2 regions of the Candidatus Limousia pullorum genome follow, and region 2 is predicted to be linked to the other one. Evidence: predicted binding sites of a transcription regulator. Region 2 holds the regulator's gene; the other holds the start of a gene.
The links. The regulator HrcA, encoded in region 2, represses chaperone genes, less so after heat shock. The targets are predictions, from matches to a motif close to TGTTAGCACTCNNNNNNNNNGAGTGCTAACA.

Region 1 (16,537 bases), 1.2 Mb from region 2:
GACAAAATCTGCCGCTACGCCCAGGACTTGGTTAAAACCGGTGAGGATATCAGCAACGAATATGGTATCCCGATAATCAACAAGAGAATTTCTGTTACACCTATCGGCATGATTGCCGCTCCATGTCAGAGCAGAAGAGTTGTTAAGTTTGCTTACGCCCTTGACAGAGCTGCTCAGACTTTGGGTATAAACTTCATAGGAGGTTATTCCGCTCTTGTTCACAAGGGTTTTGCAGCCGGCGACTATGCTCTTATCGAGAGTATTCCTGAGGCTTTAGCTACCACCGAGAGAGTTTGCTCCTCTGTAAACGTAGGTTCCACTAAAGCCGGAATCAACATGGACGCAGTTAAGAAAATGGGCTATGCAGTAAAGAAATCTGCCGAGCTTACAGCTGACAAGGACTGCATCGGCGCTGCAAAGCTTGTAGTATTCTGCAACGCACCTGAGGACAACCCATTTATGGCAGGCGCATTCCACGGCGTTGGAGAGGCTGACTGTGTTATCAACGTAGGTGTATCAGGCCCTGGCGTTGTGAGAGCTGTCCTTGCAAAGGAAGGAAAAGGCAAGGATATTTCTGAAATTGCAGAAATGATTAAGAAAACAGCTTTTAAAATCACAAGAATGGGTCAGCTTGTTGCTCAGGAAGCTTCAAAGCGTCTTTGCGTGCCTTTCGGCATTGTTGACCTTTCCTTGGCTCCTACACCTGCTGTAGGCGACAGTGTTGCCCATATTCTTGAGGAAATGGGTCTTGAGGTTTGCGGATGCCACGGAACAACAGCTGCCCTTGCAATTCTCAACGACGCTGTTAAAAAAGGCGGCGTTATGGCTTCATCACATGTAGGCGGACTCAGCGGCGCATTTATCCCTGTAACAGAGGACGCCGGAATGATTTCAGCCGCAAGATGCGGAGCTTTGGATATTACAAAGCTTGAGGCAATGACCGCAGTATGCTCTGTTGGTCTTGACATGATAGTTGTACCTGGTGATACAACACCTGAGGTTATCTCTGCTATTATTGCCGATGAGGCTGCAATAGGCATGGTAAACTCAAAAACAACAGCAGTAAGACTTATCCCGGCTATCGGCAAAAAGGGCGGCGAAGAGCTTAACTTCGGCGGACTTTTGGGTATGGGTCCTGTAATGCCATTGAGAGCCGGTTCTCCTGCTGAATTTGTAAACAAAGGCGGCAGAATCCCTGCTCCACTTCAGTCTTTGAAAAACTAACCACTAACCGAACAGGCGTTTTTAACGTTTGTTCGGTTTTTTTATAAAAAAAATTATACCATTTTTACAAAATTAGGTTATGTGTATCGGATCATACCTAAGAACAACTTGAAATTCTCCCGATGTAGTTTTATAATATAGTGTTAGAAATAAAAATGGAGGTGAAGTTATGCAGGACATCATCAGAAAAATAGTCGAAATGGATGAAGAAGCAAGGCGATTGAAAGAGCAGGCTGAAAAAGAAAAGCTTGAATCTGAAAAGTCTATTGCCGAAACAAAACAAAAAGTTCACGATGAATTTATCGAGAGAGCTAAGACCAGAGCCGCCAAAACTACCGAGGCTGAAAGAGCTGCTCTTGACAAATCATGGCAGGAAACTAAGCTTATTCATCAAGAAATTGAAAAAAATCTTAAAAGTCAATATATCCAGAACAAGGATAAATGGATTGATGAGATTGTCAAAAGGGCAAAGCTTACTTCATGAAAGTTGTATTTTTTAAACAACAAGAAGGAGGTGCACAATAAATGACAATAATAGATTCTTCCGGTGCAATTCCGGCGAAAGCCAGAGCCAAATACGGCAGACGACTTACATCGGAGGATTATAATAACCTGATTCACTGCAAAACAGTTGCAGAAGTTGCGAATTATCTTAAGAGCAACACCTACTACAACGATGTTCTTTCTCAGTTGAATGAACACAATATCCACAGAGGTCAGGTTGAGCTTTTGTTAAAGCAAAAATTGTTTTACGATTTTGACGAGCTGTGCAGATACGAGTCACGGTCGGGAAACGGTTTTTCAAAGTTTATTGTAATGAGATATGAAATAAATCAGCTTATCCAATATCTCATTCTCTTAAACACCGGAAAAAGCCGTGAGTATATCTTCTCTCTCCCAAGTTACTTTGACAACTACACAGACATCAAGCTTTCACAGCTGGCAGCCTGTAAGGACTACAGCGCTTTCTTGGAAACAATCTCTCATACGCCTTATTACGGCGTGCTGAAAGAATTTGCTCCGAAAGACGGCAAAACCTTAAACCTTGCCGCTATTGAAAACAGCCTGTATCGTTATATGTACGACCAGCTTTACACTGCAATTGGAAAGCATAACCCCAAGTCCGAACGAAACGAGATAAAAAAGCTTTTTGACATGATAATTGATTTTTCCAATATCGGTAAAATCTACAGACTTAAAAAGTCCTATAAAATGAAGGGAAGCGCCATTGAATCTTATCTCCTTCCCTACGGCACTGTTACAAAAGAACAAAGAGAAGCTCTTTGCAGCTGTGACATGTCGGAGTTTTTCAATCTTCTTGGAGATATGCACCAATTCAGAAATGTCATGAAAAACAACAATCACGATATGTCGAGAATACCCATGGAGGCAAGATACAAACTGTGCAGAAATAAAATTTATTTCTCCCAAAACCCAGGTGTTGTAATGATTGCCTATATGTATATTGTCGGCATAGAGGTATCAAATATTATCACCATTGTCGAATCCGTGAGATACTCTGTAGCTCCGGAGGTTATCGAAGAGATGATAATTCATTGATAGATTGATGTAAATAAAGAAGTAAAATATGAGAGGTGATTATTTTGGCTGTTGCCCAGATTAAATCCATCGGAATTATCGGGCTCCTCAAGGATTTTGATAAAGCAGCGGAAATTTGCGGAAAATCCGAAATTTTTCAGCCGGAAGAAGTCAGCAAATTTTATTCCGAAACGGATAAGTTTGTTCCTGTTTCCATCAAGAATAATTTTTCCGCTCCCCTTGAAAAGCTGAAAAATCTTTTTGATGAAATCGGTTTTGAACCTGAGCTTGATTTTATTGACGAAGAACACATCAAAAAAGCTGAGCTGCTCAAGCAGTCGGCAGAGGTTGTGGACAGTCTTTCTTCAATCATTGCTCAGCGTGACAAAATCAAAGAGGATATTTCCGACTGTAAAAGCACCATCGAACAGACAAGCCACTTTTTAGGACTGGATTTGGAGTTTGAAAAAATCGCTGCCTGTGAATACATCAAGGTAAATTTCGGACGACTCCCGCTTGACAGCTATAAAAAGCTTGTAAATTACGAGGATAACCCCTATGTTGCTTTCTTCCCCTGCACTTCTGACGACGCCTATTGCTGGGGCGTTTATGTAGCTCCTATTGAGGAAAGCGACGAAGTTGACAGAATCTTTTCCGGTCTTTATTTTGAACACAATGCTTTGGGTGAGTTTAAAGGACTTCCTGAGGATTTCTATAAAGAACAACAGAAAAGACTTGCAGAGCTTGAAAAAGAACTCGAGAATTCCAATCTTAAAATAGAAGAATTTAAAAGATTTAACAGAACTACTCTTAACAAAATTTACACCCATCTGGAACAGGAAAATCTCTACTGTACAATAAAACTTAAAGCTATGAGATACAATCAAAGCTTTATTATCACCGGCTGGGTTCCAAACGACAAGGCAGACATGCTCCAAAAACAGCTTGAGGCTTTGGAAAGCGTTGAGGTTACAACAGACGAAGGAAAAAATATGCTGAAAAGCCAGCCTCCTGTTAAACTGAAAAACTGCTTCTTCTCAAGACCATTTGAGTACTACACAGAAATGTACGGTCTGCCAAATTACAACGAAATTGACCCTACCACATTTATCGCTATAACCTACACGGTTTTATTCGGTATAATGTTCGGCGATGTGGGTCACGGCATTATTTTGCTGCTTGCCGCAATCTTTATGTGGAAAAAGCGTCACATGCCTATCGGAAAGCTTTTGATACCCTGCGCCGTTTCCTCAACTATTTTCGGTGCTGTATTCGGAAGCGTATTCGGATTTGAACATGTTTTAGACCCGATGTACAGAGCGCTGTTTGGTTTTGAAGAAAAGCCTATCGAGGTTATGGCTTCATCAACCACAAACTACATTATATACAGCGCTGTAGGAATAGGAATGTTCCTGCTCATTATCGCAATGTGCCTGAACATCTACTCTTCTGTAAAACGAAAAGCTATAGGCGAAGCGATTTTCGGAATTAACGGACTTGCAGGACTTGTGTTCTACGGTTCCGCAGTTGCAGGACTTGTATGCCAGATGTTCCTGGGAATCCCGATAATGACTCCTGTATACGTTGTTTTGCTTATTGTTCTTCCACTTATTCTTGTTTTCCTCAGAGAGCCTCTTTCAAAGCTTGTTGAGGGCGACAAAAACTGGAAGCCTGAAAAATGGGGCGGTTTCATAGTTGACAACATATTTGAAATGTTTGAGGTTCTTCTAAGCTATGTAACCAACACAATGAGCTTTTTGCGTGTAGGCGCATTCGTTTTGGTTCACGCCGGTATGATGCAGGTTGTATTCGTGCTTGCTGAAATGATTGGCGGAACAGGTTATGTTATCACAGTAATCATCGGTAACATAATTGTTTTGGGACTTGAGGCACTTTTGGTTGCAATTCAGGTTCTTCGTTTGGAATACTACGAAATGTTCAGCCGCTTCTATATCGGAGAAGGCAGAGCATATACTCCCCTTAAACTTAAAAAGGCGGAAAGATAAAATACTATAATAATTTTAATTATAAAATATTCGGAGGTTTTTACCATGACAGCTTTTGATTTTGTAATGTTGGCAATTCCTGTTGCTTTTCTTATTCTTTCAGTATTTCTCTGCGTTAAGGCTTTTGAAAAAGGAAAAAGCCCAAAGAAAACAGTTTACACTCAGATAGCTTCTTTCGTTGCAGTTTTTGCAGTTTGCCTTTTGTTCCCTACAGTTGCAGGCGCAGCTGAAGTAGCAACTACAGGCGCAGTTTCCGGCGGCGACTTCGGTATGGGTCTTATCGGCGCAGGTATTGCAACAGGTCTTTCCTGCATCGGCGGCGGTATCGCTGTTGGCGGCGCTGCTCCTGCTGCTATCGGCGCAACAAGTGAAGATTCCAAGAACTTCGGTAAGTCAATCATCTTCGTTGCTCTCGGTGAAGGATGCGCACTTTACGGTATGCTTATTTCTATTATGATTCTTTCAAAGTTGGGATAATTATGAAGTTTTTCTTGATTAGTGACAATGTAGATACTAAAATGGGACTTCGCCTTGCCGGTATTGACGGCGTGGTTATTCACAGTGACAGCGAGGTTAAGGACGAGCTTATGAAAGCTATGGACAACCCGGAAATCGCAGTAATCCTTATGACGGAACGTCTTGTTTCTTTATGTCCGGATTTGATTTACGATTTGAAGCTTAACAGACGTCAGCCCCTTATCGTTGAAATTCCAGACCGTCACGGAAACGGAAGAACCAAAGACAGTATTACAAAGTATGTTCAGGATGCCATCGGTGTTAAACTATAATCTGCGGACTGCGGCAGTATAATCGGCAGTTAAACACTTTTATTACAAAGAGGTATTGCAATGAATGACGCCATGATTACTAATAACTTCCTGAACGCAATACACAAGTATGCGGAGAAGCAAAAGGAAGAAATTAAAAACGATATAGAAAAAAGAAAAGCGGAAGAGTTAAAGCAGGTTGAGGACGAAAGCCTTAAGGAAGCATTTGAGCTTATCCAGGCACAGGTTGCCCGTGAAAAGCTCAACATGACCAGCGAACTTGCTAAACGTGAACAGGACAGCCGCAAGCACATTTACAGTATGCGCCAGCAGATGACCGAAGAAATTTTCACAAACGCCGCTTTAAAGCTTAAAGAATATGCCAAAACCGAAGAGTACGGCAAGGCTCTTTTAAAGAGCGCAGAAAAAATGGCTGAGATGTTTAAGGACAGCCCTGTTGTGCTTTACATGTCACCAAATGATAAAAAGTATTACGACCAGGCAGCCGGAAAGTTCTCCGGAAAGGCTGAGGTCAAAGAGGACAGAACCATTGAAATAGGCGGTCTTAAATGCCGCTGTGACAATGCAAAAGCTATTGCCGATGACACAATGGACACTGCCCTTATGAACCAAAGAGAATGGTTCACAGAAAATTCTAACTTGAAGGTGGTGCTGTAATATGGAGAATAACGTAATCTACGGAATTAACGGTCCTGTTGTTACTGTTAAGAACGCCACCTGTTTTTCCATGATGGAAATGGTTTACGTCGGTGAAGAAAAGCTCGTTGGTGAAATTATCGGAATTAAGGACGATTTTACCACCGTACAGGTTTACGAGGAAACTACAGGTCTTAAGCCCGGCGACCCGGTTGTGGGCACAGGCGCTCCTATGAACGTGCTTTTAGGACCTGGTATTATCGACAACATTTTTGACGGTATCGAACGTCCTTTGAAGGAAATCGAAAAGGAGTCCGGTTCCTTTATCAAAAGAGGTTCTTCCGTATCCTCTCTTGACCCAAACAAAAAATGGAATGTAACCCTCAAAGTAAGACTTGGAGATAAGTTAAACGGCGGCGATATCTATGCCACATTGCCTGAAACTCCAATCATCGAACACAGACTTATGGTTCCTCCTACAGTAAACGGAACTGTTGTTGAGATTGCTCCTGACGGAGAGTACAAAATTTTCGATACAATCGCAAAGCTCAGAGATGACAACGGCGATGTTCACGAGCTTACACTCTGCCAGAAATGGCCAATCAGAACTCCAAGACCTGTTAAGGAAAAGCTTCCTGCAAGCGTTCCCCTTATCACAGGACAGAGAGTTATGGATACATTGTTCCCTGTTTCTAAGGGCGGTACAGCTGCTCTTCCTGGCGGATTCGGCACAGGTAAAACAATGGCTCAGCACCAGCTTGCAAAATGGTGCGACGCAGACATCATCATCTACGTTGGATGCGGTGAAAGAGGAAACGAAATGAGCCAGGTTCTCGACGAGTTCAGCGAGCTTATCGACCCTAAGTCAAATCGTCCTATGACCGACAGAACAGTGCTTATTGCAAACACATCAAACATGCCTGTTGCAGCCCGTGAAGCTTCAATCTACACAGGCGTTACCCTTGCTGAGTATTACAGAGATATGGGTTACCATGTTGCAATGATGGCTGACTCCACCTCCCGTTGGGCTGAGGCTCTCCGTGAGATTTCCGGACGTTTGGAAGAAATGCCTGCCGAAGAGGGCTTCCCTGCATATCTTCCATCAAGACTTTCAGAGTTCTATGAAAGAGCAGGACGTGCCGATGTTCTCTGCGGTGCAGAGGGTTCAGTAACACTTATCGGCGCTGTTTCTCCTCAGGGTTCCGACTTCAGTGAGCCTGTTACTCAGAACACAAAGCGTTTTACCAGATGCTTCTGGGCATTGGACAAGTCCCTTGCATATGCAAGACATTATCCGGCTATCAACTGGATGGACAGCTACAGCGAATATTTCACTGACCTTGACCCATGGTTTGAAAAGAATCTGGGCAAAGATTTTATCAAATACAGAAACAAAATTTCTTATCTTCTCCAGGAAGAAAGCAGACTTATGGAAATCGTAAAGCTCATAGGTTCTGACGTTCTCCCTGACGACCAAAAGCTTGTAATTGAAACCTGCCGTGTTATCAGAGTTGGATTCTTACAGCAGAACTCCTTCCACCCTGAGGACACATATGTACCGCTTGAAAAGCAGAAGCTTATGATGAAAACTATTCTTCATCTCCACAAGCAGTCTCAGAAGCTCATAGCAAAGGCTATCCCGATTTCACAGATAATCGGTCTCGGTCTTTTTGACAAGCTTACAAAGATGAAATACGATATTCCAAACAACAGACTTGATATGTTTGACGAGTACATCAAAGAGATTGACGAGAAATTAAATTCTATTGAATAAGGAGGAAAACAACATGGTTATAGATTATGTAGGCGTTAAGGAAATTAACGGTTCTCTCCTTGTTATGGACGGTATCAAAGGCGTATCCTTTGAAGAGATTGTAGACATCAGACTTGACAACGGCACTGTAAGACAAGGCAGAGTTGTTCAGATAGACGGCGAAAGAATCGTTGTTCAGGTTTTTGAGGGAACAAAGTCCATCGGTCTTACCGGTACAAGAGCAAGACTTACAGGCAGACCTATGGAGATGCCCCTTTCCCCTGAAATAATCGGAAGAGTTTTAAACGGCGCAGGTAAGCCTATCGACGGCTTGGGCGATATTTTCCCTGTTAAACGTGCCAACATCAACGGAACTCCTATAAACCCTGTATCAAGAGTTTATCCGAAAAACTACATCAACACAGGTATCTCAACTATTGATACCCTTATGACACTTATCAGAGGTCAGAAGCTTCCTATCTTCTCCGGCTCAGGTATGAAACACAACGAGCTTGCAGTTCAGATAGTTAGACAGGCAAAGATAAGCGGTGCTAACAATAAAAACTTCGGCGTTGTATTCGCAGCAATGGGTGTTAAAAACGACGTTGCAGAGTACTTCAGAAGAAGCTTTGAGGAAAGCGGCGTTTTGCAGAGAGTTGTAATGCTTTTGAACCTTTCAAATGACCCTATTATCGAAAGAACTCTTACCCCAAGATGCGCACTTACAATCGCTGAGTATCTTGCTTTTGAGCTTGACATGCATATCCTTGTTATTATGACAGATATGACCTCTTACGCCGAGGCTCTGCGTGAGTTCAGCTCCTCAAAGGGTGAAATTCCTGGAAGAAAGGGTTATCCTGGTTATCTTTATTCCGACCTTGCTTCTCTTTACGAGAGAGCTGGTATGATTAAAGGCCACAGCGGTTCTGTTACTCAGATACCGATTCTCACAATGCCTAACGACGACATTACACACCCTGTTCCTGACCTTACAGGTTACATCACAGAAGGTCAGATAGTTCTCGACAGAAGCTTGCAGGGCCAGGGTCTTTATCCTCCGGTAAGCGTTCTTCCTTCCCTTTCAAGACTTATGAAGGACGGTATCGGTGAGGGCTACACACGTGCCGACCACTCACCTCTTGCAAACCAGCTTTTCGCTTCCTATGCAAAGGTTATCGACGCACGTTCCTTGGCTTCCGTTATCGGTGAAGAAGAGCTTTCACCTATCGATAAAAAGTATCTCCAGTTCGGTAAGCTTTTCGAGGAGCAGTTCGTAAATCAGGGTGATGAAAACCGTTCAATCGAACAGAGCCTTGATTTAGGCTGGAAGCTTTTGTCAACACTTCCGAGAACAGAGCTAGACCGTGTGGACGACGAGCTTCTGGACAAATATTATGTTTCTCAAGAGGTATAATTATGGCTATGCAGGCAGTTCCCACCAAGGGAAATTTAATGAATACCAAAAAGTCCTTAGCTCTTGCAAAAATCGGTTTTGATTTGCTTGATAAAAAGAGAAACATTCTCATAAGAGAAATGATGAGTCTTATTGACAAGGCAAATGAAATTCAGGGAAAAATCGACGACACCTATGCCGAGGCTTATTTAAAACTCCAAAAGGCAAATATCCTCATGGGTTTCTGTGATGAAATAAGCCAGACGGTTCCCCTGGACAACAGCATTAAGCTAAATTACAGAAGCGTAATGGGTGTTGAAATTCCCATTGTCACCATCGACGAAACACAGCCTGAAAACTTTCAGCTGGACTACGGTCTTTACACAACCACTGACGCTTTGGACGAAGCTCATTTAAAATTTGTAGAGGTTAAAAACCTTACAGTTTTACTTGCTGAAATCGAAAACAGCGTCTACAGACTTGCAGACGCCATTAAAAAGACTCAGAAACGTGCAAACGCTCTTAAAAATATAATGATTCCCCGCTTTGAGGAAACCATAAAATTTATAACCGACGCTCTGGACGAAAAAGACAGAGAGGAATTTTCAAGACTTAAGGTTATTAAAAGAACCAAGTCAAAAAACAGCGGTTCAGATAAAGAATAAAAAAATTACACAGCTTTGGGTAAATCTCAAAGCTGTGTTTTTTTATGGAATAAAAATATTCTTACCGATTTCTACAGCCCTTGAATAGGGACTGTGACCTATTTCTTGGGTTTTGACAACAGGCGTTTTTTCATCAATAAAATGCAATGCTATTTCCTCCAGGGCTTTTGTTCCCTGTTCCTTTTCAAGCTGTGTAAATGTTCCCAGTATTACTCCGTTTACTTTTTCAAAAGATTTTAAGCTTTTAAGCTGTGCAAACATGGAAGTGATTTTTGGAACATCCCCTCCAAGGCTTTCCAAAAGGAGAACCTTTCCGCTTAGGTCAGGAAAAAACTCCGTTCCCGCCAGTTTTAAAAAGCACCTTATATTTCCGCCTATCAAAATGCCTGAAAAGCTTTCTCCCCTTAAAAACCTGTATTTAAAATTCAGAAAATCATCGCTTATACTCTTATTAAAGTCATTAAACCTTTGTAAAGGGCTTTCTGAGCCGCTGTGCTTGATTATATTTCTTATCTGATACAGGAATGAGCTTGCTGAAGTTTTGCTGTACAGGGCGTTTATAAGGGCTGTAAGATCACTGTAACCAAAAAATGGCTTAGGGTTATTTTTTATAATATCAAAATCCAAGTAATTTAAAATTGTATTTGATAAATCTCCCCCTGATATATCGAATATGGCGTCAACTGTTTTATCCTTATAAAAATTTAAAAGTGCATCTGCCCTGTTTTTTTCTGTTTTTAAAAATGACAAAACATCATCTGAAAATATGTAGGGACTTTCCGCTGTTTCTATTCCTATTGTATACAATGTGTTTTTTAATTTTTGTATTTCGTCTTTTCTATCTATCGAAAGCGGATTTGAACAGCACACAAGGGCGGCTTTTCTTATTCTCTGCATAATTTAACCTCTCTTTTTCAATGCATAAATACCACACGCAACGACACCTAAAACAGCCTCTATAATTATGGGAACACTTATAGGTATTTGAATATTAGGATAAGAAGAAAACACAACCATATAAATCTGACATGTAAACAACACTATAAGAAGTGTAAAAAGAACAATCGTTGAGAAAGTCATAAATCTGTTTTCAAAATAATTCATTAACGGAATAAGCATTAAACCAATTACTACAGGTAAAAAGATAAACCATTTACTTCCGTATGAGCTTGCCTGAGTGCCGTTCCACTGTATGGCGATATTATACGGAAGAATAAAAAATGATATTACAGCAAACACAGCCATAACAGAAATACTGATAATTTCACAAATTGATTTTTTATCTTTTTTAATCACTACTATCACTCCGTTTCATAAGTCAATTATATCACACAAAACAAAAAAGTACAGCAAAAGCCGAAGCCTTTGCTGTACATATATTAAGATATTCTAAAGGAGTAAACTTTTTATCAATACATTCCGCCCATATCAGGTGCAGCTGGAACTGCTGGTGCAGGCTCCTTAATATCTGTTACCAATGACTCTGTTGTGAGAACCATTGCTGCAACAGAAGCTGCGTTCTGCAATGCGCTTCTTGTAACCTTAGTTGGGTCAACGATACCTGCAGAAATCATGTCTGTGTACTCTTCTGTAAGTGCGTTAAAGCCGTATCCAACCTTACCGGCTGATTTTACGTTGTTAACGATTACAGAACCCTCAAGACCTGCGTTAGCTGCGATCTGACGAAGTGGCTCTTCCAAAGCTTTAAGAACAATCTTAACGCCTGTTTTCTCATCGCCCTCTGTCTTGTTGTAAAGCTCTTCAACTGCCGGAATAGCGTTGATAAGTGCGATACCGCCGCCTGCTACGATACCTTCCTCAACAGCTGCCTTTGTAGCTGCAAGAGCGTCTTCGATTCTGAGCTTCTTTTCCTTCATTTCAATCTCAGTAGCTGCGCCAACCTTGATAACTGCTACGCCGCCTGCAAGCTTTGCAAGTCTTTCCTGAAGCTTCTCACGGTCAAAGTCAGATGTTGTTGTTTCAATCTGTGAACGAATCTGTGCAACTCTTGCTGCTATCTGACCCTTATCGCCTGCGCCGTCAACAATGATTGTATTTTCCTTGTCAACCTTAACCTGTCTTGCAGTACCGAGCATGTCAAGTGTAGCCTCTTTAAGCTCAAGACCAAGCTCTGATGTGATTACTGTACCGCCTGTGAGGATTGCGATATCCTGAAGCATTTCTTTTCTTCTGTCGCCAAATCCAGGAGCCTTAACTGCTACGCATGTGAATACGCCTCTGAGCTTATTGAGTACCAATGTTGTCAGTGCCTCGCCCTCAACGTCCTCAGCGATGATGAGGAGCTTTCTGCCTGACTGAGCGATTGGCTCAAGCAAAGGAAGAATTTCCTGAGTATTAGAAATCTTCTTATCTGTGATAAGGATATATGGATTGTCAAGCTCTGCAATCATCTTATCTGTATCTGTAACCATGTAAGGTGCGATGTAACCTCTGTCGAACATCATACCCTCAACAACGTCGCTGTATGTCTTTGCTGTCTTTGACTCTTCAACAGTGATAACGCCGTCCTTTGTAACCTTCTCCATTGCCTCTGCAATAAGGTTACCGATTTCCTCATCAGCAGAAGAAACTGTTGCAACTCTTGCGATATCGTTGCTTCCCTCAACAGCCTTGCTGTTCTTTGTAAGAGCCTCAACTGCTGCCTCAACTGCATTTGCGATACCCTTCTTAACTACCATTGGGTTTGCGCCTGCTGTAACGTTCTTCATACCCTCACGGATGAGAGCCTGTGCAAGCAATGTAGCTGTTGTTGTACCATCGCCTGCGATGTCATTTGTCTTGATTGAAACTTCCTTTACAAGCTGTGCACCCATATTCTCAAATGGGTCGTCAAGCTCGATTTCCTTTGCGATTGTAACACCGTCGTTTGTAATAAGCGGTGCGCCGAATTTCTTGTCTATAACAACGTTTCTGCCCTTAGGACCAAGTGTAATTTTAACTGTATCAGCAAGCTTGTCGATACCTTTCATAAGTGACTTTCTTGCTTCCTCACCATATGCTATTTGTTTTGCCATGATAAATTGCCTCCATTTATTTATACTATTCGCTTATTATCTTTTTAATTATTCTACAACTGCGAGAATATCGGACTGACGAACGATTGTGTACTCTTCGCCGTCAAGCTTAACCTCTGTGCCTGCGTATTTGCTGGAAATAACCTTGTCGCCGACATTTACATACATCTTAACCTCTTTTCCGTCTACAAGGCCGCCAGGACCAACTGCAACGATTGTTGCAAACTGTGGCTTTTCCTGAGCTGCAGAAGAAAGGATAATTCCGCTCTTTGTTGTCTGCTCAGCTTCCTCAACTTTAAGTACTACTCTGTCAAGCAATGGTTTAATATTCATAATATATATGTCCTCCTTTAAATAGCTATCATTGTTTAGCACTCTTTATCCTTGAGTGCTAAGTATATTTTATACCATATCTTTGAAAAAATCAAGTGTATTTTGACCTTTAAAGGGAAATTTTTTAAATTTCATAAAACTGACACATTGTCATATTCTTTACAGATACAAAAAAAGCAGGAAATAAAAATATACTCCTGCTTTTTCTAAATTATTCTTTTGTCTTTTATTCTTCGCTTTTCTCAGGCAATAAAACAGCTTTATTTTGAAGCGTTTCGTCAAGCTCAAAGCCAAGTTTCTCTTTTGCTTCCGTATTCACATAGAGAATAAGCTCGTTTAAGTATCTTACCGGCATCTCGGCAGGTGTTCCGTCATTTTGAAGAATTTCCACTGCCATAAGAGCTGACTGCTTACCTACATCCACATAGTCAATTCCATATGCGATTGTACAGCCCTTTTGAACCATCTCTTCATTGCCGCCCACAACAGGAATTCCGTGCTCGTAGGCTACAGCTGTTATTTTATCTATATTCTCTATCAAAAGTTCATCATAAGGAAGATAGATAACATCCACCTTTTCAATCATATCAGTTATATATGAATCAAAGTCTGTGGTATCATTTACAGGATATTTTTCAAATGTCATTTCATTTGTCTGTGCCTGTGTTTCTGCCAGAGAAACCTGTGTAACTGAACTTTCGTTTAACTCATCATATACAGCACCCACTGTTTTTGCTTCCGGGAAAGCTGTTTTTATTAAATCTATCTGTTCAATACTCGGTGAATAGTCAGATACGCCGGTAACATTGGCTCCGGGCGCTTCATTGGTGTCTATAAGCTCTGCTTCCTCCGGGTCATTTACAGCGCCGAAAACTATCGGGATATCCTTTGTGGCATTGTACGCTGCAACTGCATTTTCTTCGGAAATAGCAAATATCAAATCAACACCGCTGTCTACAATGCTTTGAGCCATATCTGAACACTTTTCGCTGTCACCCTCTGCGTTCATATAAACATACTCTACATTTACGCCCTCGGTAAAACCTCTGTGTTCCATAGCCAATACAAACTCGTCGTATACGTCGCTGTATTCCTGAGAATCGTCAAACTGCATTATTCCTATTTTATACTGACTCAACTCTTCGGTAGCTGTCATTGTTGTCTGTGGTTCAGTGGATGCAGGTTCGGTAGTATCAGTATTATCTTGATCTGAGTTATTGTTTACAATATACATTATTCCAAAAATTATTGCCAGCACGATTAAAGCTGCAACCGGTATAATAAATCTAAGGTTCTTTTTCATGTAATCATTAAGTACAAACATGTAATCATTCCTTACAAAATAATTTGCCGCAGATTTACACGACTACCTATATATTAACCAATAAGAAAGTTTTTGTCAACCTTAGCGGATTTCCGTGTCCGGTTATGAAAAAAGACAACTATCCAAAAGGGATAATTGTCTTAAAATCTCATATAAAAACAAACTGCACCAAAAGCATATAGAGTACAGTTCCTCCGCCTACTGACAGGAGAAGGTTATGTTTCCATTTATGGAGTATTACTATAACCACTATGGCTATAAGCTCGGGTAAACCGTATGTTCCTGAAATAAAAGAAACATCTTTTAAACAGTAAACCACAAGCATACCGATTACCGCAAAGGGCAAAACCTTACCAAGATATGATATAAAGGGAGGAACCGGTTTGTTTCCTCTGAAAAGCATAAACGGCAAGGCTCTCAAAACAAATGTAACTGCCGCAATAATCAAAAGAGTTATTACGGACTGAACAGCAGTCTGGGTCATCTGGAAAGCCTCCTTTCAAGAGGCGCTCTGAACACTGTCAGCGCTGTAAATATGCATATCATAGCAGGAATAAGGAAATATGTAGATAAAAGCGGCAAAAAGCTTTTAAAAATTATAAGACACAAAGCTGTGCATCCCACACCGATAAGCGCCGGACTGTGTTCTTTAGTGCTTTCCCACTGTTCAAGAAAGATAACCACAAAAAGAGCCGTCATAACAAAGTCTATGCCATTTGCATTAAACTCTACAAACTGTCCTATAATTCCTCCAACAGTACAGCCGGTAATCCAATAACAGTGGTTGAGAAGTGTGGTCACGAAATAATATCTGCCTTTATCTATGTATTCGGGAACGTATTGAGAACACACAAGAGAATAGGTTTCGTCTGTCAAACCGAACATGCAGTATATTTTTTTCGCCCCTATCCCCTTATATTTTTCAATAAGTGACAGACCATAAAACACATGCCTTATATTTACCGCCAAGGTCATTATCACTGCGTTAAAAATACTGAATGGCTTATTCAGCAAGTCAACCGCTACATACTGCATTGAGCCGGAATAGACCGTACTCGCCGTAAAGGTTGTCCACAAAAAGTGATATCCGCTTTTTGCCAAAAGCACTCCGAAACCACATCCAAGAAAAAGATACCCGAATAATATGGGTATTGTCTTTGGAAAGGCAACCTTAAATACATCTTTGTAAGAACTCAATTTTCATCACCCGCAAATTTTGTACATAAATTAAAGCTTATTTCTTTTTAACGCCATACATATAAACCTGGCATTTTATCATTCCGTTATAAAGCTTTCTTCTTTTATCGGCTTTTCTGCCGAAGCATTTTTCAAAGTCATCATCAGGACTTATAACCGTATATCGTATATCCGGAGTATGTTTATAGTTTTCTCCCAGCACCTTGTAAAGCTCTTCGGCACTTTTCAAATCCAGAAGTCTTTCACCGTATGGAGGGTTTGTTATAACCGTACAGCGTTCCTCAGGACATCTAAACTTTCTCACGTCGCCGTATTCAAATTTAATCATATCTGCGACGCCGGCTTTTTGAGCATTCTCCAAAGCAGTTTTTAAAGCTTCTCTGTCTATATCGTAACCGTAGCCCCTAAAGGTGCAGTCCTCACGTTCTGACTCCTTTGCTCTTTTCCTCTCCTCTTTCCATATATAGGAAGGAATCTGACTCCATTTTTCGGCGGCAAAATACCTATTTATACCAGGAGCGATATTTTTCGCCTTTAAGGCAGCTTCAATCAATATGGTTCCGCTTCCGCACATGGGGTCTGCAACCACATGATTTTTTCTTACACCGGATATTTCAGCCAACGCTGCTGCAAGAGTTTCCTTA
Region 2 (16,537 bases):
CGCTCATAATATAAACTGTGTTTTCATCCATAAAGTTTTTAACCCCTGATGAAAGCATGATAATGGCGTCAGCCACAATATTTGCGGCGATGACGTCGTATTTTCCGCTTACCTTATCTGTAAGGTTTCCGCACACAACATTAAATCTGTCGGCAACTCCGTTGATTTCTGCATTTTCTTCTGCTGTCTTTACTGCCATCTGGTCGATATCTACACCGAGAGCCTCTTTAGCTCCCAAAAGCAGACCTGCAATAGCCAGAATACCGCTTCCGCAGCCAACGTCAAGCATTTTTTCTCCGCCGTGGATATATTTTTCCAAGGTTTCAAGGCAGAGTCTTGTTGTTTCGTGGTTGCCTGTACCGAAAGCAAGACCCGGGTCAATATTCAAAACAATTCTTTCGCCTGCATCGTAGTTATCTCTCCATGTAGGACGGATAAGCAGCTTCTCTCCTATTGGTGTTGGGTGGAAATACTGTCTCCAGTTATTGAGCCAGTCCTCTTCCTCACAGCCATTTGTTTCGATTTTATGGTCGATACCCTCTGCTGTATATCTTTCGCTGAGAAAAGCAATAGCCTCTGCGGGATTTTCCTCTGGGCTTATATAAACGTGGATAATTGCACGGCTTCTGTCCTTTTGCAGAAGCTCCTCATCAATCAAATCAATATGCGCAATCTCCTGAACCTGCTCCTCGAGTCCTGTGTAGTCCTCAATATAAATTCCGTAAGGTACAACCATCTGGGCAATATCTCCAGCCTTATCCGCATCCTGGGGCAAAACTGAAATATTTATCTCTGTCCACTCCATGCCTCTCTTCCTTTCTGTCTGTTTTAACGATTTTATTATATACAAAATTGACGCCATGTTGTGAAACAATTATTTTTATAATCTCTTACATGGCGTCTGTTTATGCAAATGTATCAGTTCTCTTCAAACATTCTCTTTATCTTCTCAAAGAAGCCCTTTCTCCGGGCATAATTTTTCTCTCCCGTTGAGTTGTCAAGCTTCTTAATAAGCTCTCTCTGAGCATTTGTAAGGTTCTTAGGAACTTCGATTGTGACCTTAACATACTGGTCGCCTCTGCCTCTTCCGCCAAGATGCGGAATACCTTTGCCTTTAAGCTTAAAGATATCGTTAGGCTGTGTTCCCTCGTGAACGCTGTACTTTATCTTTCCGTCGATTGTAGGAACGGTGATTTCTGCACCCAAAGCCGCCTGAGCAAATGTAATCGGGATTTCACACCATACATCGTCACCACGGCGCTCGAATATCGGGTGAGGTCTTACATTTATATATACATGAAGGTCGCCTGCCGGGCCTCCGTTTGTACCGCTGTTGCCTCTTCCGGCTACATTTAAAATCTGACCCTCATTGATACCTGCGGGAATAGTAACGTCAACTGTTCCGTTTCTCTTAACTCTGCCGTTGCCGCCGCACTTCTTACATGGGTTATCAACAACTCTTCCCTTGCCCTTACAGGTGTCGCAGACTCTTGAGGTCTGAACAACGCCGAAAGGTGTTCTCTGATTTATTGTAACATGACCAGAGCCGCCGCAGGTTGGACAGGTTTTCGGTGAAGTGCCTTTCTGTGCGCCTGTGCCGTTACACTCGTCACAGGTTGTAATATGATTGTAATTAACCTGTTTTTTAGCGCCCTTTGCAGCTTCTTCAAAAGAAATATAAATTGTTGTTTCAACATCAGTGCCACGGACAGGGGCGTTAGGATTTGCGCTTCTTCTGCCGCCAAATCCGCCGAAACCTCCGAAAAAGCTGTTGAATATATCTCCAAGGTCAATGTCCTGACCGAAAGGACTGCCGCCTGCTCCGCCTGCGCCGAAGTTGGGGTCAACTCCTGCATGGCCGAACTGGTCATATCTTGCCCTTTTCTCCTTATCCGACAAAACCTCGTAGGCTTCGTTTACCTCTTTAAATTTAGCTTCCGCCTCTTTATCACCGGGGTTAAGGTCAGGGTGATATTTTTTAGCCATTTTACGGAAAGCTTTTTTTATGTCATCTTCTGAGGCATCCTTATTGATACCCAGAACCTCGTAATAATCTCTTTTATCTGCCAAATTTCTCACCTAACTTTTAAAAAATAATGCAGTCGTTTTGCACCGTAAAACCATAACAAGGTTTTGACTCTGACAATGTCAGACCTATAATAATATATTTAATAACACCGCTGTCTGTCAAGTATTTTTAAAGATTTTTTATTTTATCTTAAATCACAAGTCAAGGCGACAGCATTACTGCCGCCGCCTTTTAGTATTTTCAATCAATTAGTTCTGACCGTCAACATCTGTAAAGTCGGCGTCATAAACGTTTCCGTTTGGCTGTGCGCCGCCGTTTGGAGCCTGGCCGTAAGGATTGCCGCCCATGTTGCCCATGTCAGGTGCGCCCTGTGGGTTCTGCTGTGGAGCAGCCTGCTGATACATCTTTGAAGAAACCTCATAGAGCTTCTTCTGGAGGTCTTCCTTAGCAGCGTCAATCATTGTCTTATCGTTCTTAGCGATAGCGTCCTTAACAGCAGCAGCCTTTGTCTTGAGAGCTTCCTTGTCGGCAGCATCCATCTTGTCGCCGCTCTCGTTTACAAGCTTCTCAGCCTGATATGCCATGTTCTCAGCTTCGTTCTTAGCGTCAACCTCTTCACGGCGCTTCTTATCCTCTGCTGCATACTGCTCTGCTTCTCTAACTGCTCTGTCGATATCGTCCTTGGACATGTTTGTTGAAGAGCTGATTGTAATCTTCTGCTCCTTGCCTGTGCCAAGGTCCTTAGCGGATACGTTAACGATACCGTTAGCATCTATATCAAATGTAACTTCGATCTGAGGAACACCTCTCATTGCAGGAGCAATGCCGGAAAGTGTAAAGAGACCGAGCTGCTTGTTATCTCTTGCAAATTCACGCTCACCCTGGAGAACGTTGATTTCAACCTGTGTCTGATTGTCAGCAGCAGTTGAGAAAATCTGGCTCTTCTTTGTTGGGATTGTTGTGTTTCTGTCGATAACCTTTGTCATAACGCCGCCCATTGTTTCAACACCAAGTGAAAGCGGAGTAACGTCCAAAAGGAGAAGTCCTTCAACTTCGCCGCCGAGAACGCCGCCCTGGATAGCAGCACCTACTGCAACGCACTCGTCAGGGTTGATGCCCTTGAATGGCTCTTTGCCGATAAAGTTCTTAACAGCTTCCTGAACAGCCGGAATTCTTGAAGAACCACCAACCATCAAAACCTTATCGATTTCGCCGATCTGAAGTCCGCTGTCGGAGAGAGCACGTCTAACCGGACCCATTGTGCTTTCAACAAGGTCTGAAGTAAGCTCGTTGAACTTTGCTCTTGTAAGAGTCATGTCAAGGTGCTTAGGACCTGTTGCGTCTGCTGTGATAAATGGAAGGTTAATGCTTGCTGTTGTGATACCTGAAAGGTCAATCTTTGCCTTTTCAGCAGCTTCTTTAAGTCTCTGCATAGCCATCTTATCGCCTGAAAGGTCGATGCCTGTTTCTGACTTAAAGCCCTGGATCATCCAGTTGATAATTCTCTGGTCAAAGTCGTCGCCGCCGAGACGGTTGTTACCTGCTGTTGCCAAAACTTCCTGAACGCCGTCGCCCATCTCAATGATGGATACATCGAATGTACCGCCGCCCAAGTCGTAAACCATAACCTTCTGGTCTTTTTCCTTGTCTATACCATATGAAAGAGCCGCAGCTGTTGGCTCGTTGATAATTCTCTTAACGTCAAGACCTGCAATCTTACCTGCGTCCTTTGTTGCCTGACGCTGTGCGTCTGTGAAGTATGCAGGAACTGTGATAACTGCCTGTGTTACTTTCTCGCCCAGATATGCTTCTGCATCAGCCTTAAGCTTTTGAAGAATCATAGCGGAAATTTCCTGTGGTGTGTAGCTCTTGCCCTCGATATTTACCTTGTAGTCGGAGCCCATTTCTCTTTTGATTGAAGAAACTGTGTTAGGGTTTGTGATAGCCTGACGCTTTGCAACCTGACCTACAAGTCTCTCGCCGCCCTTAAATGCTACAACTGACGGAGTTGTTCTTGAACCCTCAGCGTTAGGGATAACTACAGGCTCGCCGCCTTCGATAACTGCTACACAAGAGTTTGTTGTACCTAAATCTATACCTATTGTCTTTGCCATAATAAATTCCTCCCGATAATACTTATATCATAAATTAGTATGTTGTCTGTTTAATTTTTATCAGTCACAGTTGGCAACCTGCACCATTGCGTGTCTGATTACTCTGTTTCCTATTTTGTAACCTTTCTGGAAAACCTGAGAGATTGTGTTTTTACCAAGTTCTGCATTTTCCGCTGTGGAAATTGCGTTGTGAATTTCCGGGTTGAACTCTTCTCCAACTTCTCCGAAAACCTCAACCTTTAATTTAGCAAGTGATGCGGCAAGCTGATTTTTTACAAGCTCAAGTCCTTTTTTAAATTCATCCGGAGCGTCGCCCATATTCATCAGTGCCATATCAAGGCTGTCTGCTACAGGCAAAAGCTGTTCAACTGCCTTTGCGGTAGCGTCGTCATAAATTGAAAGCTTTTCCGCCTGAGTGCGCTTTCTGTAGTTGTCGTACTCTGCGGCAAGTCTTAAATAGCTGTCCTTTTGAGCCGCCAATGCGTCCTGAGCCTTTTTAAGCTCTTCTGCATTTTTGTCCTGTGTTTCTTCCACAGGCTCCTGATTTGCCTCAGCCTCAGTCTGAACCTTGGTTTCCTGAGCTTCGGTGTTCTTCTCTTCTTTTTTCTTACCCATGTTTTCATCTCCTTAAAATGAAAGGGATTTTTATTTATATATTATAGTTAACTTTTAAACTTCAACCAGTTCATTTATAAGATTTCCGGCTTTCTCTGCTGTAAACTTTACAACCGACATAACCGCCGCAAAATCAATTCTTCCTATTCCTACCGCTGCTACGGCTCCCGCCGTTCTGCCTGCAATATCGTATCTCGATACCACCAGCGAGCAGTTTTTAAGCTCCGGCTCTCCGCTTTCCTCACCTATAAATATACGGTTTTCGGAAACCTTTGTATGGAGCAGTTCAGAGAGTCTTTCTCTGTCGTTTAAAAAACTAACTGCCGCCCTTACATCTGTCATATATTCTCCGCCGGAGAACATAAGATTAGTCATACCGGAAACTGTCATCTGGGTTTTTGTCGCCTGCTGAGCCGCTTCACTTACCGAAACCAGCACGCTTGGCATAAACAATGAAAGATTTCCGAATGATGCCGCCGTGGTCTGGATAAAGGGAATGGTGATGTCCTCAAGGGGCATTCCCGCAAAGCACTCGTTTAAAGCCGCATCAAACACCCTGAGCATTTCAGGAGTTAAAACAAACTCTGTTCTGAAAAGCTGGGTCTTAATCATTCCCGAGGAGGTCACAAGCACCGTCATTCCCGTGTGCCTTCCTGTCTGTACAAAGTGGAGTCTGTGAACTCTCACGTCCTCAGAAGGAGGCGTTGTGGTTATCGCTGTAAGTCCCGTGACCGTTGCCACAACCTTTGAGGCTTCGGACAATATGCTTTCAGGAGCTTCAGAATGCGACTCCAGCGACCTTGTGATGTACTCTGCAACCCTGGGGTTTATGGGCTTTATCTCCATGAGGTTATCTATATAATACCTAAGTCCCATCAAAGTGGGGATTCTTCCTGCGGAAGTGTGAGGCTGTTCAAGATAACCCATTGCGGAAAGGTCCGCAAGCTCGTTTCTTATTGTTGCCGAGGATACATTCAAATCCGTTTCGGTCTGAAGAAACTTGGAGCCCACCGGTTCACCGGTCATCAGATAGTTTTCTGCAACGGCGGATAAGATTTTTTGTTTTCTCTGTGTAAGCTGCATTTCACTCACCTCAAATCAATCGCCGTTATTCATTAGCACTCTATAAACCCGAGTGCTAACTACATCTATAATGTACCATTAAAGTCAGCAAAAGTCAAGTGTTTATTTTAAATTTTTTAATATTCATTTTCTATTCACCTTTCTTTCATATAAGGAAAAGTAAATCCGATAAATGCTGTATATCACCATATTTAATGATTTATGATATTTTTTGACACATTACAATAAAAACCGATTGACAACCACTGTTAAACAAAGATATAATTAACATAAAGTATTTATTTAGTAGTCTGTTAAACTACAGCTATTATTCGCAGACAAAGGAGATTTTCATTATGATAATATTTACAATCATATGTGCGGTAATGTATTTTATCTCCGCAATAATTCTTTTTATGCCAAAGTTCAGAAAGTACCCGTTTTTTAAGCCTTTCGGTGTTTATATGGCATATCAGGGTATCTGGACTCTTTTAAGCTACCCTGTAAATCAGCTTTTCCCTACAAATCAGGTTATGACTGTTTTGAATTACATCGGAAGCTTTGTTTTCTGTCTGTATTTTCTCTTTATTTATTTCACCTCTCAGAAAAACAAAGGCAATTCAGGCAAAAAACCTGTTAAAGCCAAAAAGTCAACTCCTGTTAAAGAAAAGAAAGCTGAACCAAAACGACGTCAGCCAAGATACAAGGATGACTCCGAGGATTTCGATTCTGTTATAGCTTCAACAAAGAAAAAGCGTTATACCGAAAAAACAGAAGAACCGGAAATCACATCAACCTATATTGACGATGAACCTGTCGCTCCTAAAAAGAGCAGCAGATTTGAAGAAAACAGTAAGGGCGCATCTAAATACAGCATAGATGATGAGGACCTGCTTTACAGCGAGTTCGACGATGAGGACGAGAACGAAGCAGACGAGCTGGAAAACGTAGAAATCACCGACGAGGACTTGGAATATTACGACGATGATAATACAGACGAGGATACCGAGGACGAAGAAGAGGTTGATTTGTACGACGACTTCGACGACGATATGCTGGATGATGAGGAAGAAGAGGAAGAACTCCCCGACGATTACGACGACGATGACCTTTATGTTGATTTTGACGATGACGATGATGACTTAGAAACATTAAGGGGCAGAAGATACAGAAAATAATAATAAATCCGGAGGAATTACATGGATCAATTTACAGGTTATCTTTTTACCGCAGTATGGGCAGTTATAGGAATTTATCTTGTCTATATGGGTAAAACGGTACACAAGTTTTGTTATTATATAAGTCTGCTGTTATTTTTCATGTTCGGATGGAGTCTTGCCGACCAGCTTATGACCGCCGACCTGTTTTCCGGCACGGCAGCCATTGTATACAGAGTTATAATAGCGCTGTTTTTGATTGTAGGTGTAATCATCTACTTTAAAAAAGTTCGCAGCAGCGATGATAAATAACATTAAATTAAAAAGGAAAGAAGTCTTAAAGTTGACCCAAAACGAAAATCACAAAATCATTCCTTATGAAGAAAAATATCTGAAAGACGCAGCCGCAATCTGGAACGAGGTTGTTGAGGAGCAAAACAGCTTTCCGCAAAACGTGCCTTTTACAGAAACGGAAGCTGACGAGTTTTTCAAAAGCCAGACAAGAACCGCCTGTCTTTTTGATGGCGATAAGATGATTGGAATATACATTCTTCATCCCAACAACGCAGGCAACTGCGGACACATAGCAAACTGCTCTTACGGACTCACCAAAAGCGCAAGAGGCAAAGGTCTCGGCAGACTTTTAGTTGAGGACTCCATAACAGAGGGGCAAAAGGCGGGATTCAGAGGAATACAGTTCAACGCAGTTGTAAGCACAAACTATGCGGCGATAAAGCTCTATCAGCGTTTGGGCTTTAAGATTTTAGCAACCGTCCCCGGCGGATACAAAAACCCAGACAACACATACACCGACACATACATTATGTTTCGTCTTTTAACTCCGCCTTGCAAAACTTCTCTTTAAAAATCAACCCCATTTCAAGGCGGGCGAAACCTTTTATTTAGTCTTTGGAATGGCTCGCTCACATTGGGGTTTATTTTTTGAATTTACAAATTCTAAATTAGTGATATAATATAAAAATATAAAAGCAATGGGCCTGTAGCTCAGCTGGGAGAGCGTTCGGTTCGCATCCGAGAGGTCAAGGGTTCGAACCCCTCCAGGTCCACCAAAAAAATCCGCAGTCTGCAAAAACACACTGCGGATTTTAAATTTTCTATAAAATATAAATATAAAATGTACAACTAAAACTTTTTTTGATTTTATGGTATAATGAAAATATCAACAAAAGAAAATGAAGTGATTATATGAAATACAAACTTATTGCCGCAGATATGGACGGGACTCTTTTAAACAGTGATGGAAAAATAAGTCCTAAAACCTCAAAAGCCATAAAAAAGGCTGTTGACATGGGCGTTGTTTTTACCGTATCCTCAGGCAGACCAATTCAGGGCATACTAAAATACGGCGAATTTCTGCCCCTTAATTTTCCTGCAATCACCTACAACGGGGCTATGATTGTAAATCCCGAAAACAGCGAAATACTTTTCCACAAAGCGTTGGAAAAAGATGACGCTTTAAAAATCTTAAAGTTAGGAGAGGAACGCTCCGTCACAATCTGTCTTTGGTGCGAAAACCGGCTTTTTGTGAACCGCATTGACGAAAGGGTAAACAAATACAAAAGGCTTTCCGGAGTTGAACCCATTTTGATTGACAGTAAAGAAGCTCTTGCGAAAAAGGGCGTTACAAAAATTCTCTGGTACGACGATACGGAAAAGATAAAAAGCTTTCAGGAAGCTTTACAAAATGAGAGCTTTAATGAGGTTACATTCTGCACCTCAAAGCCTGAGTTTTTGGAGTTTTTTAACAGCGGTGTTTCAAAGGCGGCAGCTATGGAGTTTTTGGGCAAGCTTTACGGCATTAAAGTCGAAGAGATGATAGCTATAGGCGACGGCGACAACGACCTTGCAATGATTGAATACGCAGGTCTTGGGATTTCCATGGAAAACGGCTCGGAAAAAGTAAAAAAAGCCGCCGGTTACATAACCGCTTCCAACGATAACGAGGGCGTGGCTTTAGCAATCGAGAAATTTATATTAAATCATATTTAATGTACGCCTTGTTATTTTATTGAAATTTATGTTATAATCAGAACAAAGAAAAAAGAAGAGGAATTGAGCTTTATGGCAAACGTAATATTAAAAAAAGGCGAAGGCAGACTTTTAAAATCCGGCGGAATGTGGATTTTTGACAACGAAATCTCCAAGGTTAAAGGGGATTATAAAAACGGCGACATTGTAAATGTGCTGGATTTTGACGATTACCCAATGGGCAAGGGTTTTATAAACAGCAATTCAAAAATCAGAGTTAGAATGCTTACAAGAAATCCTGAAGCTGAAATCGACGAAAACTTTTTTCGTGAGAGAGTTAGAAACGCATGGGAGTACCGCAAAAAGACTGTGGACACCTCCTGCTGCCGTGTGATTTTCGGCGAGGCAGATTTTCTCCCCGGACTTGTTGTTGACAAGTTTTCCGATGTTTTGGTGGTTCAGTCCTTGGCTCTGGGAATTGACATTCACAAAAAGCTTTTAATGTCACTTCTCGTGGAAGAAATGAAAAAGGACGGAATTGAAATCCGTGGAGTTTATGAGAGAAGCGACGCAAAGGTAAGGTCTTTGGAGGGAATGCCACGCACCAAGGGATTTTTGGGCAAGCCCTTTGACACAGACGTTATCATAACCGAAAACGGTGTTAAATATCATGTGGACATTGAAAACGGTCAGAAAACCGGATTTTTCCTTGACCAGAAATACAACCGTCTTGCAATTCAAAAGCTTTGCAAGGGCGCATCTGTTTTGGACTGCTTCACCCACACAGGTTCTTTTGCTCTCAACGCAGGAATTGCGGGAGCTGAAAGTGTTTTAGGCGTTGACGCCTCCGAGCTTGCAGTTGAACAGGCAACAAAAAATGCAGAGCTTAACGGACTTTCCGACAAGGTTAAGTTTATCTGCCGTGACGTTTTCGAGCTTCTTCCTGAGCTTGAGGAAAAGGGCGAAAAATTCGACGTGGTTATACTTGACCCTCCGGCATTTGCAAAGTCTCAAAACTCAGTTAAAAACGCCACAAAGGGCTACAGAGAGATAAATTTAAGAGCCATGAAGCTTGTTAAGGACGGAGGATTTTTAGTCACCTGTTCATGCTCCCACTTTATGACCTACGAGCTTTTCACAAAGACAATCGGTCAGGCGGCAAAAAATGTACACAAGAGACTCCGTCAGGTTGAATTCAGAACACAGGCTCCAGACCATCCAATACTCTGGGCGGCTGACGAGTCATATTACCTGAAATTCTACATTTTCCAGGTTTGCAATGAGTATTAAAAACTTTACTCAATAAAAATACCCATGATTATGGATTTAAACATAATCATGGGTTATATTTTTATAATTAACTATTAAAAGAAATCTCTGTCCTTTTCGGATTTTAAAATTGTTCCGTCCAGGGAAACTTCATATTCGTACTCATAGCCGTCTGCTTTGAACTCAATTTCATAACGGTTGTGGTCAAGCTCTATTTCCTTTTTGGTCACTGCGTCCGCTGAAATTCCTGCATGGTTATAGGCTATGTTCAGAGCCTCGTCAAAGCTTATTGAGCCAGCACTTGTTGATGAAGGGATGTTGTTAATGGTTTCTTTATCAAACTTTACAACTTCGCCTGTTGCTTTTCTCACGTCAACCTCATACTTATAGGTTCCGTCGGAAAAATCAATCTCGTAATCTCCGTCGTCAAGCTGTTCTTTATACATTGTCACGTTTTCCGCTGAAACACCTGCGTACTCATAGGCTATTTTTTTGGCTGTTTCCAAGTCAATCTCATTCTGAGCTGTCTGGCTGTCTCCGTTGCCCATGTAGTTTGCATCCTTTTTATATCTTACAACCTCGCCTGTGGTTTTACTTACATCAACCTCGTGTTCAAAGTTGTCGTAGATAAATTCGATTTCATAAACTCCATCGTCAAGCTCAGCCTTGTAGATATCTGTGTCTGAGGGTGATATTCCCACATATTCCAAAGCTATTGTCTTTGCCTCTTCAAGTGAGATTTCGCCTGTTGTCTGTGTATTTGAAGTGCTTTCAGCTGTTGTTTCAACCTGGTTCTGTGTTGTTGGCTGTGGTTCTGTAGCCGCCGGTGAACCTGCGCAGCCTGCAAATACAGAAACCGCCAATGTCAATACCACTGCCAAAACCGCTGTCTTTTTAAATAATGTTTTTTTCATAATCAATTCCTCGCTTTCTTTATTTGAAAAACTGTTTTATTTTGTTTTCATAAAAAGAATACGCAGAAAATTTTCTAAAATCGGGGTCTCATAAAAATTTTTTTAAATTTTTTTATTTAATCATCTATTTGATATTTTTGATTTGATGTATCTTTAAGATAATCATCCCAAGATGATTTTTCAACCTCTATATCGTATTTCTCCTCGGCGTAATTTTCAAGGCTGTCCGCCGCTCTTTCAAGGGCAGGGTTGTCGTCGTTATACTCATTCTCAATAGCCACAAAAATCTCGCTGTCCTCGTTAAGATAACCCATTGAGTAAGCCTTTTCAAGAAGCTCGATAGATATATCCGTAATATTTTTATTTTCTATATCAACCTGAGAAACTGCCTTTCCCGTTTCGTCAAGACCCTCAATCTTTGTCACCTTATTTTCGCTGTCGCAGGTGACCGCAATATCTCCGCCCATATAGAACCTGTAGACCCTTGAGTCACCGCCGCCGGAAATAACCCCGGAAAACAGTAAAAACCATGCCCCTATTCCCACAATGGCAATCAACGCTATAAACAGAGCCAAAAAGCCCATTCGTTTTTTTCTTTTAGCTTTTATATCCTCCATTGGCACAACCTTTGTCAAAGTCTGGCCGGGAGCATAATCCATATTTGCAACCTTAAAAAATCTGCCGTTTTCGTCAAGGACAATAACATAGCTTTCGTGTCGTTCCATTACAAGATATTTCATGGATTTTCTCCCTCCTTTTTAGGGTTTATTCCCTTAATGTGGTTTCTGATAATGTCGTATCCGTTGGTATAAGCAAGAGTAATTGCCACAAGGTATTTTCTGTGGCGTTCCAAAGTCTTTTTATCCACCTTGGTGTTCTTTGAAATCTCCGTTATGGGGATTTTTCTTGTTTTAAGAAAGTTTTCCATTAGGCGGCTGTCGTTTACCATGTATTCCAAAGCTTTAAAGCAGGCGTTTAATGTTCTTTTTTGCTTTGGGGTGTTTTCGGCGATTTCTGTTAAATCAACGGAAAATTTCTCAAGCTGGGTGGAATACTCCTTAATTTCCGCCTTTGTATCGCTTAAAGCCTTAAACTCCTCCAGCTCGTTTTTTGTTTCCTCCAAAGTATCAACAAGGGCGGGACTGTCCTCGTATTCCGTTTCCGTATCAAGAGAAATCAAGCCACGGTGACGTTTCTCTTTTCTGTAAAAATCTATAAGCCTGTGTTTAATGTGCAAACGAGCATAATTTATAAAAGGCCCTTTAAAACGGCTGTAGTCAAGCACCGCTTCATGAAAAGCAATCATGGCAATACTCAGCTCATCGTCCTGACCCAGCACCGCCTCTCTGCCTAAAAACTTTGTGGTTTCAGACTTTATAAAACCCATGTAAAGGCGCACAAGGTTGTCCGCTTCACGGGAATTGTTTTTCGCTTTGTAAATCATTTCCATCAATTCGTTGTTTTTATCCGCCATTTTCTCACCCCTGACTTATTATTCACTCTTATAATAATAGATTACGCAGAAAAAATCAATTTTTCGGTGTTTAAAATAAATTTTTTATATAAAAAGAAAACCGCAGACCTACTGCCTGCGGTTTCTCCGTTTCTCACCAGATGTATTTCACGACAATACAATCTGTAATTATGTGCCAATTTGCGGGATGGGCACATAAAAATAAAACAAGGAAGAATGAAAAAAATGATGAAAAGAATGTTCAGTGTTAAAAACACCTGAAATGTCTTCAACTGTGTTAAATTATAATATATTTTTTCATAATTGTCAACTAATTTTAATAAAATTTTCAGAATACATCACAATTTCACCCTGTTTATTACCTCACAAAAGTAATCAAACCACACATCGAAGTGTTATATTCTGTTTGAGTTTTTAGCATAGTTCATTAAACGCTCAGCTATTTCATCTGTGAGATATTCTCTGCTTGCTCTCCACTTCCAGTTGTCGCCCAAGGTGGAAGGTGTATTCATTCTTGCTTCGCTTCCCAGCCACAAAATATCCTGAAGCTGAATTATAACTGTGTTTGCCTTTGAATTATAAAGGGCTGTGAGAATCATGTCAAGAACTTCTTCGTCGGAAAGCTTCAAATCCTCTGCAAGCTTTGCGTCCTGCTTGTATTTTATAGTAAGTCTGCGGTCACGCTCTTTTTTCTTTTTCTCTTCCTCAAGCTTTTTGTTATACTCTTCAAGCTCTTCTGGAGTAAGCTTTTCAAGCTTTTCCTTTAATTCCTTTGCTTCTCTTTCTTCCTTCTCGATTTCCTCTTTGGTTTTCTTCGGCTCCTCTTCTTCTATTTCAGGAACTTTATCGGGATAACATTCGCTGTAAATTCTGCCCAATGTGAGAGCAGGTTCTTTCTCAAACCAGCCTCTAAGTGTATCGTTGTCGTGGGTTCCTGTATAGGCAACGCAGTTTTCGCAGTAGTTGTGTGGCAGATATCCGTTGCGGTCGTCTCCGTCAAAAGCAAACTCGAAAACTCTCATGCCGGGATAACCGCTTTTTTCCAAAAGCACATAAACGCTGTCTGCAAGTGAACCCAAATCCTCTGCAACAATCTCAGGGTCACCAAGCTCTGCTTTAAGCTTTTCAAAGAACTCAATTCCGGGGCCGTTGAGCCATTCGCCGTTTACTGCGTCCTCGGCAGGATACGGAATTGCATAGTATGTATCAAAAGCACGGAAGTGGTCTATTCTTGTTATGTCGAAAAGCTCGGTTGCCGCCTTTACACGCTTTATCCACCATTCATAGCCGGTTTCTTTCAGGTAATCCCAGTTATAGAGAGGATTTCCCCAAAGCTGACCTTTAGCTGAAAAATAATCCGGCGGACATCCTGCAACACGCACCGGCTTGCCCTCTTCGTCAAGCCAGAACACATCCGGGTTTGCCCAGGTGTCTGCGCTGTCCATAGCAACATAAATAGGCATATCGCCCAGAATTTTTATTCCCAGATAGTTTACATAGCCTCTGAATTTTTCCCACTGCTGATAAAATTTAAACTGAACAAATTTCCAGAAAAGAATTTTATCTGCGCACTTAACCCTGTATTTTGCCAAAGCCTCAGGCTTTCTGAGACGGATTTCCTCGTCGTCCCATTCTGTCCATGCCTTGTTTTCAAACTCAGCCTTTACTGACATGAAAAGTGCATAGTCCTCAAGCCAGTCCTTGTTCTTCTCGCAGAAGCTTTCATAGGCATCCTTTTCCGGATTGTTTTTGTTTCCGAAAAATCTTGCGCAGGCGTCCTCAAGCACAACAAATCTGCACTTGTAAACTCTCTCGTAATCAACGTAATTTTCATGTTCGCCCCAGTTAAAATACTCGATAAGGCTCTTTTTCAAAAGTCCCTCTTCCCACAATGCTTCAAGGTCGATAAAGTATGGGTTTCCCGCATAGGTGGAAAATGACTGGTAAGGTGAGTCGCCGTAGCTTGTTGGGCCTACAGGCAGTATCTGCCAGATTTTCTGTCCGGATTTTTTGAGAAAATCTGCAAAGTTTCTTGCTTCCTTGCCCATTGTTCCTATTCCATAGGGTGACGGCAGAGATGATATAGGCATCAGTATTCCCGCCGCTCTTTTGTTGTTTACAGTTTCCATTTATATCAGCTCCGTTTCGGTTATTGCAAAAAAATATATAATAAAGACTTTTCCCTTTTCAGTTTTTAAAAATCAGAAAAGGGAAAAATCAAAGCTTGTTAATTTTACCATATAATGAAATAAAATTCAAGTCTTTTTGTATTTTTTCTACAATATAACCAAAATACGCCTATAAAATTATAGCTTTGAAACCTCTTCAAAAGCCAACAGCAAAACCGTTTTTGCCGCAGCTTCCCTTATGTTTTCTCTTCCTGAGGTTTTGAAAAACTCCCCTCTCACCGCAAAAACGCTGTCGTTTACACATACTCCCATGTATACAAGTCCCACCGGTTTTTCAGGGGTTCCGCCTGTAGGGCCTGCAACTCCTGTTGTGGATATTCCAATCTGTGCCTTTGCAAGGTTTTTCACGCCCTGTGCCATTTGGCAGGCGGTTTCATAGGACACTGCGCCGTATTTTTCCAAAACAGAATTTTCAACGCCCAAAACCCTGTTTTTTATCTCGTTGGCGTAGGAGCACACACCGCACTCAAATATTTCAGAAGCTCCCGAAACCTCCGTTATCTTTTTGGAAACAAGGCCGCCTGTACAGCTTTCCGCTGTTGAGATTTTTATTCCTTTTTGGGTGAGTTTTTTTACAAGCTCTGTCTGGATTTCATCCTGTGAAATTCCGTAAGCTCTGCATTTTTCATCAACGTACTGTTCGTTTATTATTCTTTCGGTTTTCATAAAGCCGACCTCCTTTGCTTTTATACATTATACACCTTTTGAGATAAAAGGGAAAGAAAGCTCGGTTGCAATTTACTCTCAATTTTGTTATTATATATGTTAGAATTTTCTAAGAAAAGAGGCAGGTTTTATGCCCAGATTTTTTATAGACCGCCCTGTGGACAGGGAAGAAACAAACATTATAATTGACGGAGAGGACGGACGCCATATTGAGCGTTCTCTGAGAATGGCTCAGGGTGAAGAAATAGCCGTCTGCGACTCCAATGAACAGGAGCATTTCTGCAAAATAACATCAATTCAAAACGGCGTTGTAACTGCGGAAATCCTCTACAGCCAGCCCTGCAAAAACGAGGCTTCAATAAAGGTCACACTTTATCAGGCTCTTACAAAAGGCGACAAAATGGACACCATAATCCAAAAGGCAGTTGAACTTGGAGTTTTCAAGATTGTGCCGGTTATTACAAAACGCTGTGTTTCCCGACCCGACCAAAAAAGCCTTATGAAAAAGTGCCGGCGCTGGCAGAAAATCGCCCAGCAGGCGTCAATGCAGTCCCACAGAGGAATTATACCTGAAATCGGCGAACCTCTGGACTTTAAAAAAGCCTTGGAGCAATGCAGAGAAAACAGCAAAAACATATTGTTCTATGAAAAGGGCGGAGAAAAAATTTCCGACTCGGGAATTAAAGATATCGAATCTCTGGGAATTTTCATAGGAAGCGAGGGCGGCTTCGACCCTGAGGAGGTTTCAGAGTTTTTGAAAACAGGTGGAACCACCGCTACCCTTGGAAAAAGAATTTTGCGTGCGGAAACAGCGCCTTTGGCGGCTCTCACAATAATTATGTACGAAACAGGAAATATGGATTGAGAAAGGATTTTTAACATGACAGGAATTATCTGCGCCATGGCTATTGAAGCCGACGGCATTAAAAATATGATGAGCGACATAGAAAAAACAACCGTGGCAAAAATCGAGTTTACAAAGGGAAAAATCCACGGCAAGGACGTTGTTGTGGCTGAATGCGGCATAGGCAAGGTAAATGCCGCCATGTCCACCCAGAT

Region 1: CGICJO_RS08660 (co-chaperone GroES) is a predicted target of HrcA. The motif match lies at 13,406-13,436, and genes of this name have one in related genera.

What each region holds. Positions count from the first base shown of each region.
Region 1 covers NZ_CM171614.1:1,897,456-1,913,992, reverse strand. Annotated here, with positions in the region: gene CGICJO_RS08725 (PFL family protein) at 1-1,224, shown strand, start outside; gene CGICJO_RS08720 (hypothetical protein) at 1,394-1,708, shown strand; gene CGICJO_RS08715 (V0D/AC39 family V-type ATPase subunit) at 1,750-2,784, shown strand; gene CGICJO_RS08710 (V-type ATP synthase subunit I) at 2,829-4,769, shown strand; gene CGICJO_RS08705 (ATP synthase subunit C) at 4,815-5,246, shown strand; gene CGICJO_RS08700 (V-type ATP synthase subunit F) at 5,249-5,557, shown strand; gene CGICJO_RS08695 (V-type ATP synthase subunit E) at 5,618-6,214, shown strand; gene CGICJO_RS08690 (V-type ATP synthase subunit A) at 6,216-7,967, shown strand; gene CGICJO_RS08685 (V-type ATP synthase subunit B) at 7,981-9,360, shown strand; gene CGICJO_RS08680 (V-type ATP synthase subunit D) at 9,363-10,004, shown strand; gene CGICJO_RS08675 (LD-carboxypeptidase) at 10,047-10,901, opposite strand; gene CGICJO_RS08670 (SdpI family protein) at 10,905-11,300, opposite strand; gene groL (chaperonin GroEL) at 11,414-13,039, opposite strand; gene CGICJO_RS08660 (co-chaperone GroES) at 13,088-13,372, opposite strand; gene CGICJO_RS08655 (ABC transporter substrate-binding protein) at 13,599-14,696, opposite strand; gene CGICJO_RS08650 (branched-chain amino acid transporter permease) at 14,845-15,180, opposite strand; gene CGICJO_RS08645 (AzlC family ABC transporter permease) at 15,177-15,893, opposite strand; gene CGICJO_RS08640 (THUMP domain-containing class I SAM-dependent RNA methyltransferase) at 15,931-16,537, opposite strand, start outside.
Region 2 covers NZ_CM171614.1:352,912-369,448, forward strand. Annotated here, with positions in the region: gene prmA (50S ribosomal protein L11 methyltransferase) at 1-805, opposite strand, end outside; gene dnaJ (molecular chaperone DnaJ) at 919-2,070, opposite strand; gene dnaK (molecular chaperone DnaK) at 2,278-4,143, opposite strand; gene CGICJO_RS01630 (nucleotide exchange factor GrpE) at 4,204-4,758, opposite strand; gene hrcA (heat-inducible transcriptional repressor HrcA) at 4,813-5,841, opposite strand; gene CGICJO_RS01640 (hypothetical protein) at 6,177-6,998, shown strand; gene CGICJO_RS01645 (hypothetical protein) at 7,020-7,289, shown strand; gene CGICJO_RS01650 (GNAT family N-acetyltransferase) at 7,321-7,842, shown strand; tRNA gene CGICJO_RS01655 (tRNA-Ala) at 7,972-8,047, shown strand; gene CGICJO_RS01660 (Cof-type HAD-IIB family hydrolase) at 8,184-8,987, shown strand; gene CGICJO_RS01665 (class I SAM-dependent rRNA methyltransferase) at 9,060-10,256, shown strand; gene CGICJO_RS01670 (PepSY domain-containing protein) at 10,331-11,149, opposite strand; gene CGICJO_RS01675 (anti-sigma-I factor RsgI family protein) at 11,266-11,889, opposite strand; gene CGICJO_RS01680 (sigma factor) at 11,886-12,623, opposite strand; gene malQ (4-alpha-glucanotransferase) at 13,019-14,752, opposite strand; gene CGICJO_RS01690 (CinA family protein) at 14,930-15,478, opposite strand; gene CGICJO_RS01695 (16S rRNA (uracil(1498)-N(3))-methyltransferase) at 15,609-16,343, shown strand; gene CGICJO_RS01700 (5'-methylthioadenosine/adenosylhomocysteine nucleosidase) at 16,359-16,537, shown strand, end outside.